Linked DNA regions of Actinomadura luzonensis. The protein of the gene in region 1 interacts with the protein of each later gene in a pairwise test. Links are inferred from orthologs where the notes say so. Each region holds a gene or a part of one and is shown in the gene's direction. Other genes may lie near its edges.

What was found. Proteins that work in one complex are often made in the same cells at the same time.
Region 2: the proteins of topA (region 1) and MF672_RS21460 interact in binary tests that used the Escherichia coli proteins (3 or more experiments, as listed by UniProt). The link is inferred for Actinomadura luzonensis from one-to-one orthologs.

The regions. Positions count from the first base shown.
Region 1 is NZ_JAKRKC020000001.1:1,993,697-1,997,742, reverse strand. Bases 189-3,407 are described here. They hold topA (type I DNA topoisomerase), read left to right. Parts: upstream 189-498; coding sequence 499-3,207; downstream 3,208-3,407. Other genes in these bases: MF672_RS09430 (metallophosphoesterase), read left to right, coding at 3,222-3,407; MF672_RS09440 (DUF5703 family protein), read right to left, coding at 189-309. Also shown: more of MF672_RS09440, read right to left, coding at 124-188; more of MF672_RS09430, read left to right, coding at 3,408-4,046. UniProt on the Escherichia coli protein: Releases the supercoiling and torsional tension of DNA, which is introduced during the DNA replication and transcription, by transiently cleaving and rejoining one strand of the DNA duplex.
Region 2 is NZ_JAKRKC020000001.1:4,481,095-4,484,774, forward strand. What follows is about bases 205-3,057. They hold MF672_RS21460 (YigZ family protein), read left to right. Parts: upstream 205-1,247; coding sequence 1,248-1,868; downstream 1,869-3,057. Other genes in these bases: MF672_RS21450 (hydantoinase/oxoprolinase family protein), read right to left, coding at 205-777; MF672_RS21455 (hypothetical protein), read right to left, coding at 829-1,173; MF672_RS21465 (isochorismate synthase), read right to left, coding at 1,933-3,057. Outside these bases: more of MF672_RS21450, read right to left, coding at 1-204; more of MF672_RS21465, read right to left, coding at 3,058-3,180; MF672_RS21470 (GDSL-type esterase/lipase family protein), read left to right, coding at 3,401-3,680.

The DNA.
Region 1 (4,046 bases):
TCCGGGGGCGCGGCCCGGGGCGGGCAAAGCCATGTCCACGGCCGGCGCCTGGCAAGGCCGGAGCAGGCCGGCGGCAGGTGGGCGGCAGGCCGGTGGCAGGCCGGTGGCAGGCCGGTGGCAGGGTCAGAGCGTGCTGCGTACGCGCATGACCTTGCGGCGCAGCCGCACGTGGCGGCTGCCGTCGGGGTGGACGCGGACGCGCGCGAGCTCCCACTGACCGTACTCTGCGTGTTCGGTCAGCAGTTGACGTGCTGCTTCGCGAGTGAGGTCGCGCGGAATGAAGATATCCATGTAGGAGTAGTCGAGCACAACGATTAGTCTCCAGGGTGAGTCAGGGCGCCATGCCGCTCGATGGGCCTTATTCTGCGTGCTTGTGGGTGGACCCGGAAGGTAGTGGGTAGCCCGGGGGAAGGAAATTTCCGCGAGTCGGGTTACCTTTCAGTCTGTGCCGACTCCCGGCAGGGGGATTTGCAAGCGAACAGTGAGGTAGGAAGCAGCGTGCCAGCCAAGAACGGCAGCACCGGCGGAACACGCCTGGTGATCGTCGAGTCGCCCGCCAAGGCGAAGACGATCAAGGATTACCTCGGTGCTGGCTACATGGTCGAGTCCAGCATCGGACACATCCGCGATCTGCCGGAGAAGGCCGAGGACATCCCCGAGAAGTTCAAGGGCGCGCCGTGGGCGCGGCTGGGGGTCAATGTCGAGCACGACTTCGAGCCTCTGTACGTGGTCAATCCTGACAAGAGAGCGCAGGTCAACAAGCTGCGCCAGCTTCTTAAGGACGCCGACGAACTCTACCTCGCGACCGACGAGGACCGTGAGGGCGAGGCGATCGCCTGGCACCTGCGCGAGGTGCTGAAGCCCAAGGTGCCCGTGCACCGCATGGTCTTCCACGAGATCACGCCGCAGGCCATCCGCGACGCGGTCTCCAACCCCCGCGACCTCAACCTGCGCCTGGTCGACGCCCAGGAGACCCGCCGCATCCTCGACCGGCTCTACGGCTACGAGGTCAGCCCCGTGCTGTGGAAGAAGGTCAAGCCGCGGCTGTCCGCCGGGCGGGTGCAGTCGGTGGCGACGCGGCTGGTCGTGGAGCGTGAGCGCGAGCGCATGGCGTTCACCTCTGCCCACTACTGGGACCTTCAGGCGTTGTTCGACACCGGCCGGTCCGAGGAGCGGCCGCGCGACTTCACCGCGACGCTGACCGGCGTCGACGGCAGGCGGGTGGCGCAGGGCCGCGACTTCGCCAGCACCGGGCAGCTCAAGACGGCCGACGTGCTGCACCTGTCGGAGCAGGCGGCGGGCGAGCTGGCCGGGCGGCTGCGCGGGGCGTCGTTCACGGTCAGGTCCGTGGAGCGCAAGCCGTACACGCGCAAGCCGTACGCGCCGTTCCGGACGACCACGTTGCAGCAGGAGGCCAGCCGCAAGCTGGGCTTCTCCGCCAAGTACACGATGCAGGTGGCGCAGCGGCTCTACGAGAACGGCTTCATCACCTACATGCGTACCGACAGCATCACGCTGTCGGAGACGGCGGTCGCGGCCGCGCGGGCCCAGGCCATCCGCCTGTACGGCGCCGAGTACGTGCCCGACAAGCCGCGCGTCTACAGCAGCAAGGTCAAGAACGCCCAGGAGGCCCACGAGGCCATCCGCCCGTCGGGCGAGGAGTTCCGCACGCCCGGCGAGACCGGGCTGAGCGGCGACATGTTCCGGCTGTACGAGCTGATCTGGCAGCGCACGGTCTCGTCCCAGATGAAGGACGCGGTCGGCGAGTCGATCAGCGTCAAGGTCGGCGGCACGTCCGCGACCGGCGAGAACGTCGAGTTCAGCGCCTCCGGCCGGACGATCACCTTCTACGGCTTCCTCAAGGCCTACGTCGAGGGCCACGACGACCCGTCGAGCGACCGCGACGACGCCGAGAAGCGCCTGCCCAACCTCGCCGAGGGCGACGCGCTCAGCGTGACCAGGCTCGACGTGGCCGGCCACGCCACCAAGCCGCCGGCCCGCTACACCGAGGCGTCGCTGGTCAAGGAGCTGGAGGACCGCGAGATCGGGCGGCCCTCGACGTACGCCTCGATCATCGGCACCATCCTCGACCGCGGCTACGTGTTCAAGAAGGGCACGGCGCTGGTGCCGTCGTTCCTGGCGTTCGCCGTGGTCAACCTGCTGGAGCAGCACTTCGGCAACCTCGTCGACTACGACTTCACCGCCGACATGGAGAAGGTGCTCGACGACATCGCCAACGACCGGGCCGAGCGGGTGCCCGAGCTGCAGCGCTTCTACTACGGGGCCGACGGCGACGAGGGCCTGAAGGAGATGGTCACCGACCTCGGCGACATCGACGCCAGGGAGATCAGCTCCTTCCCGATCAAGGGCACGGACATCGTCCTGCGGGTCGGGCGTTACGGCCCGTACCTGGACAGGAACGGCGCGCGGGTCAACGTGCCCGAGGACATGACGCCCGACGAGCTGACCGCGGAGAAGGCCGAGGAGCTGTTCTCGCGCCCGACCGGCGACCGCGAGCTGGGGCGCGACCCGGTGAGCGGGCACGTCATCGTGGCCAAGGACGGGCGCTACGGGCCGTACGTGACCGAGATCCTGCCCGAGCCGGCCGAGGACGAGGCGCCGAAGAAGCGCACCCGCAAGGCCGACGCGCCGAAGCCGCGGACGAGCTCGCTGTTCAAGACCATGTCGCTGGACACCATCACTCTCGACGACGCGCTCAGGCTCCTGTCGATCCCCAGGGTCGTGGGCGAGCTGGAGGGCGAGGAGGTGGTGGCGCACAACGGCAAGTTCGGCCCGTACCTGAAGAAGGGCACCGACTCGCGCTCGCTGGCCGCCGAGGAGGACCTGCTGACCGTCACCATCGACCAGGCCAAGGAGCTGTTCGCGCAGCCCAAGCAGCGCGGGCGGCGGGCCGCGGCGGCGGCGCCGCTGCGCGAGCTGGGCGACGACCCGGTCTCGAAGAAGCCGGTGGTAGTCAAGGAGGGGCGGTTCGGGCCGTACGTGACCGACGGCGAGACCAACGCCTCCCTGCGCAAGGGCGACACCGTCGAGGACATCACCATCGAGCGGGCCGCCGAGCTGCTGGCCGAGCGGCGGGAGCGGGCGCCCGCGCCGAAGAAGACCACGCGCAAGGCGCCGGCGAAGAAGACCACGACGGCGGCCAAGAAGCCCGCTACGGCGGCGAAGAAGCCGGCGGCCAAATCGTAAGTAGCATCACCTATGTGATTGTCCTGGTCTTCGTCGGCTTGATCCTGCTGGCGCACTACTACCTGTGGCACCGGCTGGTGCGCTCGACCACCGCCCCTGGACGGCTCCGCAAGGCGCTGACCTGGGGCGTCGTCGTGCTGATGGCGCTGGTCGTGGCGACGTTCGCGAGCACGCGGGCCGACTTCGGGACCTGGCTGGCCTGGCCCGGCTACCTGTGGCTGGCGATGGTGTTCTACCTGTTCCTGTTCCTCGCGGTGCTGGAGATCCCGCGGGCCGTGGCCGTGGTGCTGCTGCGCAGGGCCGAGCGGCGGGGGGCGCCCGCGCCCGAGCCGGTCGCGGTGCTCGCGGGCACGCCGGCGCCGGACGACGTCCTCGCGGGGGCTCCCAGCGCGGCCGAGGAGCCGGTGCCGCCGCCGGCCGGGGTGAGCAGGCGGCTGTTCCTGGGACGCGCGGGCGCGGCGGTCGCGGGGGTGGGCGCGCTGGCCACGGTCGGGTACGGCGTGTCGAGCGCGCTCGGCGACCCGGTGATCGAGCCGGTGAGGATCCGGCTGCCGAAGCTGGACCCCCGGATGAACGGCCTGCGCTTCGCCGTGGTCAGCGACATCCACCTGGGGCCGCTCACCGGCCGCGCCCACACCGAGCGCATCGTGCGCATGGTCAACGGGCTGGAGGCCGACGTCGTCGCGATCGTCGGCGACCTGGTCGACGGGTCGGTCGCGCGCCTCGGGCCGCTGGCCCGGCCGCTGAGGAGCCTGGAGTCGCGGTACGGCGCCTACTTCGTGACCGGCAACCACGAGTACTTCGCCCCAGGCGGCTTCCTCGAGTGGATCGACGAGCTG
Region 2 (3,680 bases), 2.5 Mb from region 1 along the record:
GGACAGCAGCGTCTGCAGCGGCCGGCGCATCGCGTGCGCGGCGTTGACCAGCCCGCCGGAGGACTGCATCACGTGCACCGGCACCGTGAGCCCCCGCTCGGCGAAGCGCCGCCCGATCCTGGCCAGGTAGCGCCGCACGACCGGCCCGGTGTACGCCTCCAGCACCGCCGAGGAGGTCCGCTCGTACTCCCGCCACTCCCGCGCCACCTCGTGGGAGAGCACCACGAGCACGTCCTCGCCCAGCTCCGCCCGCAGGATCTCGCCGGCCCGCAGCTCGTGGACGGGGTCGGCGTAGGAGAACAGCAGGCACACCGCCACCGCGTCGAAGCCCTCCTCGCGGGCGCGGCGCGCGGCCCGGCGCACCGCCTCCTCTTCAAGGGGGACGAGCTCGCGGCCCCGGTGGTCGAGCCGGCCGCCGGCCTCCATGACGTCCCCGGGCGGCACGAGCGGCGCGGGCTTGCGGTAGCGCAGGTCGAACATGCGGTCCCGGTTGCCGCGGGCGATCCGGTACACGTCCCCGGCGCCCGCGCCGGCCAGCAGCAGCACCCGGCCGCCCTTGCGCTCCAGCAGGGCGTTGAGGCCCTGCGTGGTGCCGTGCACGAAGAACGAGATGGCCCCGGGGTCCTCCACGACCCGGCCGAGCGCGGCGAAGACGCCCTCGGTGAGGTCCTCCGGCGTGGTGGGCGCCTTCGAGGCGGTGACCGCCCCGGTCCGCTCGTCGTAGCAGACGACGTCGGTGAAGGTGCCGCCGATGTCCATGGCGACGCGATAACTCATGCGATGAACGTTATGCCGGATTCCACCGGCAGCACACGGGCCGCCGCGCGGTCAGAGGCCGTAGCCGCTCACCGAAGACCGCGGCAACATCGCGGCCACCTCCCGGCTCAGCGCCGGGTCGTCGCCGAAGGCCGCCACGATCGCCGACCGCAGCGCCGCGTGCGCGGGCACGTCGTCCGGTTTGGCCTCCGCCACCTGCGCGACCAGGCCCCGCGACCAGGCGTCGCCGCGGCCGAAGACCCGCTGCAGCAGCCGGGTGCCGAGGGCGACCGGCGTGTCGGCGGCCAGCTCGCTGGTCTTGGCCAGCACGCTCGCGCCGTACGCGCCGATGGCGGCGGTGGCGAAGGGCATGACGTCGTCGGCGACGTCCGTGAACGTTTCCGTGGAGCTTCCCATGAGACCCTCCCCTGAGGTCTTGAAGGAGATGGTAGCTCGCGGCACCCCGGAGGCTAGGGCATACCCTGTCGAATGTGCCTGCCCCGTACCTCACACTCCTGACCACCGTCGAACACGAGACCGAGGTGCGGCGCTCGCGCTTCGTCTGCGCGGTCGCGCCCGCGCGCAGCGTGGAGGAGGCGGCGGCGTTCATCGCGGAGCGGCGGCGCGAGCACGCGGGGGCGAGCCACAACTGCTCGGCCTACGTCATCGGGCAGCGCGTGCAGAAGGGCGACGACGACGGCGAGCCCGGCGGCACCGCCGGCACGCCCATGGTGCAGGCGCTGACCGGCCGCGGCTACAACGACGTGGTGGCGGTGGTGACCCGCTACTTCGGCGGCGTGCTGCTCGGCGCGGGCGGGCTGGTGCGCGCCTACGGCTCGGCCGTCACCGAGACCCTCGACCGGGCCGAGCCGGTGCGGATGGTGCCGGCCAGGCGGGTGCGCGTGGCCGTCGCGCACGACCAGGCCGGCCGGGTGGAGAACGACCTGCGGGCCTCGCGGTACGCGGTCGAGGACGTCGCCTACGCCGACCGGGTCACCTTCAGCGTGGCGGTCGGCGAGGACGAGGTGGCGGCGTTCGCCGACTGGGTGGCGACGCTGACCGCCGGCCGCGCGCGGGTGGAGCCCGGCGAGGACGTGCACGTCCGCGCCTGAGCCCGGCGGCAGGAGCGCGACGCGAGGAGGAGGGCGGGCGCGGCGCGGAGGAGGGCGGGCGCGCTCACCCCTCCAGCGCGTACTGCATGACGCGGAACTTGGCCTGCGCCTCGGCCAGCTCGGCGGCCGGGTCGGAGTCGCCCATGATGCCGCCGCCGGCGAACAGCCGCGCCCGCCGCCCCCTGATCAGCCCGGAGCGCAGCGCGATGCCCCACTCCCCGTCGCCGTGGGCGTCGATCCAGCCCACGGGGCCGGCGTAGCCGGCGCGGTCCATGCCCTCCAGCTCGCGGATGACCTTGATGGCGAGGTCGGTGGGGGTGCCGCCGACGGCCGCGGTGGGGTGCATGGCGGCGACCACGTCGAGCACCGACGCCCCGTCGGCCAGCCGCCCGGTGACGTGGCTGGCCAGGTGCTGGACGTTGGGCAGCACCAGCAGCTCGGGCTCGTCGGGCGTCTTCAGCGCCGAGCACAGCGGCCCGAGCGCGGTGCGGACGGAGGCGATCGCGCACTCGTGCTCGTGCCGGTCCTTGGCGGAGGCGAGCAGCGCCTTGCCGCGCGCGAGGTCGTCGGCCGCGCCGGTGCCGCGCGCGGTGGTGCCGGCCAGCACCAGCGACTCGATCTCCTGCCCCGTGCGCCGGATCAGCAGCTCGGGTGTGGCCCCGACCAGGCCCGCCACCGAGAACGTGTAGCACTCGGGGTAGCGCCGGGCCAGCCGCGCCAGCAGCAGCCGCACGTCGATGGCGCGTTCGGCGGTGGCGACCAGGTCACGGGCGAGCACCACCTTCTCCAGCTCGCCGTCGCGGATGCGGGCCGCGGCGCGGGCCACCACGTGCTCCCACTCGGGCGCGGTGAGGCTGCCGTCGCCGTAGCTGATGCGGCCGGGGTCGAGGACCGGCGTGACGGTCTCCAGCGGCGCGTCGCCGACCGTGGTCAGCCAGGCGCGGCCGCCCCGGCGGGCCAGCACGGCCTGCGGCACGACCAGGACCGAGCCCGGCGCGTCCTCGTCGAAGGTGAAGCTGCCGAAGGCGACGGGCCCGGACCCGGGGACGCGCTCCGCACCGCCCGGCCCGGCCCCGGCCTCGATCTCGGCCCTGCCGAGCACGCCGGCCAGCCACTCGCGGGCCCAGGCGAACCGGCCGGGGCCCGGCGGCACCGCGACGCGGGCGGCCTCCCCCCAGCCGACGATCCCCTCACCGTTCCTGATCCAGGCGTAAGGGGACGACCTGGGCAGGGAGGCCAGCAGGTCGCCGGGATCGCCGACCAGTGTGGTGCGAACCGGCAGCGGGCGGGTTGTTCCGAGCGCGACACTCACTCAAGACATGCTATGCGGGACCTGAACATGTTCGACTCTGACCCCCGTGAATGCCACGTTACGGCAAGCGAACCGGGGAAAAACCGGATGTCGCGGTGGATCGGCCCGCAACCCGGCCAGGCTTCGGCCTGTCAAGCCGCCATATGAAGTCGGTCCCGAAACGGCAGAGCTACCCCGAACATGATGGCCGGGACCCGGCCCGCTCTCTACCTTGATGTCCATGATCGGTCGCCTGGCCCCTGTCCTCGCCGCAGCAGTCGTCCTCACCGGTTCGGGCACGGCCGCCCAGGCCGCCGCCGCCCAGCCGGCCCCCGAGGTGATGGCCGCCCTCGGCGACTCCATCTCCACCGGCTTCAACGCCTGCGGCTGGTACGTCTCCTGCACCTCGCGCTCGTGGTCGGCGGGCGACAACACCGCCGTCGCCAGCCACTACACCCGCCTGTCGAAGCTGTCTGGAACGCTCCAGGGCCACAACCTCAACTACGCCGTCCCCGGCGCGA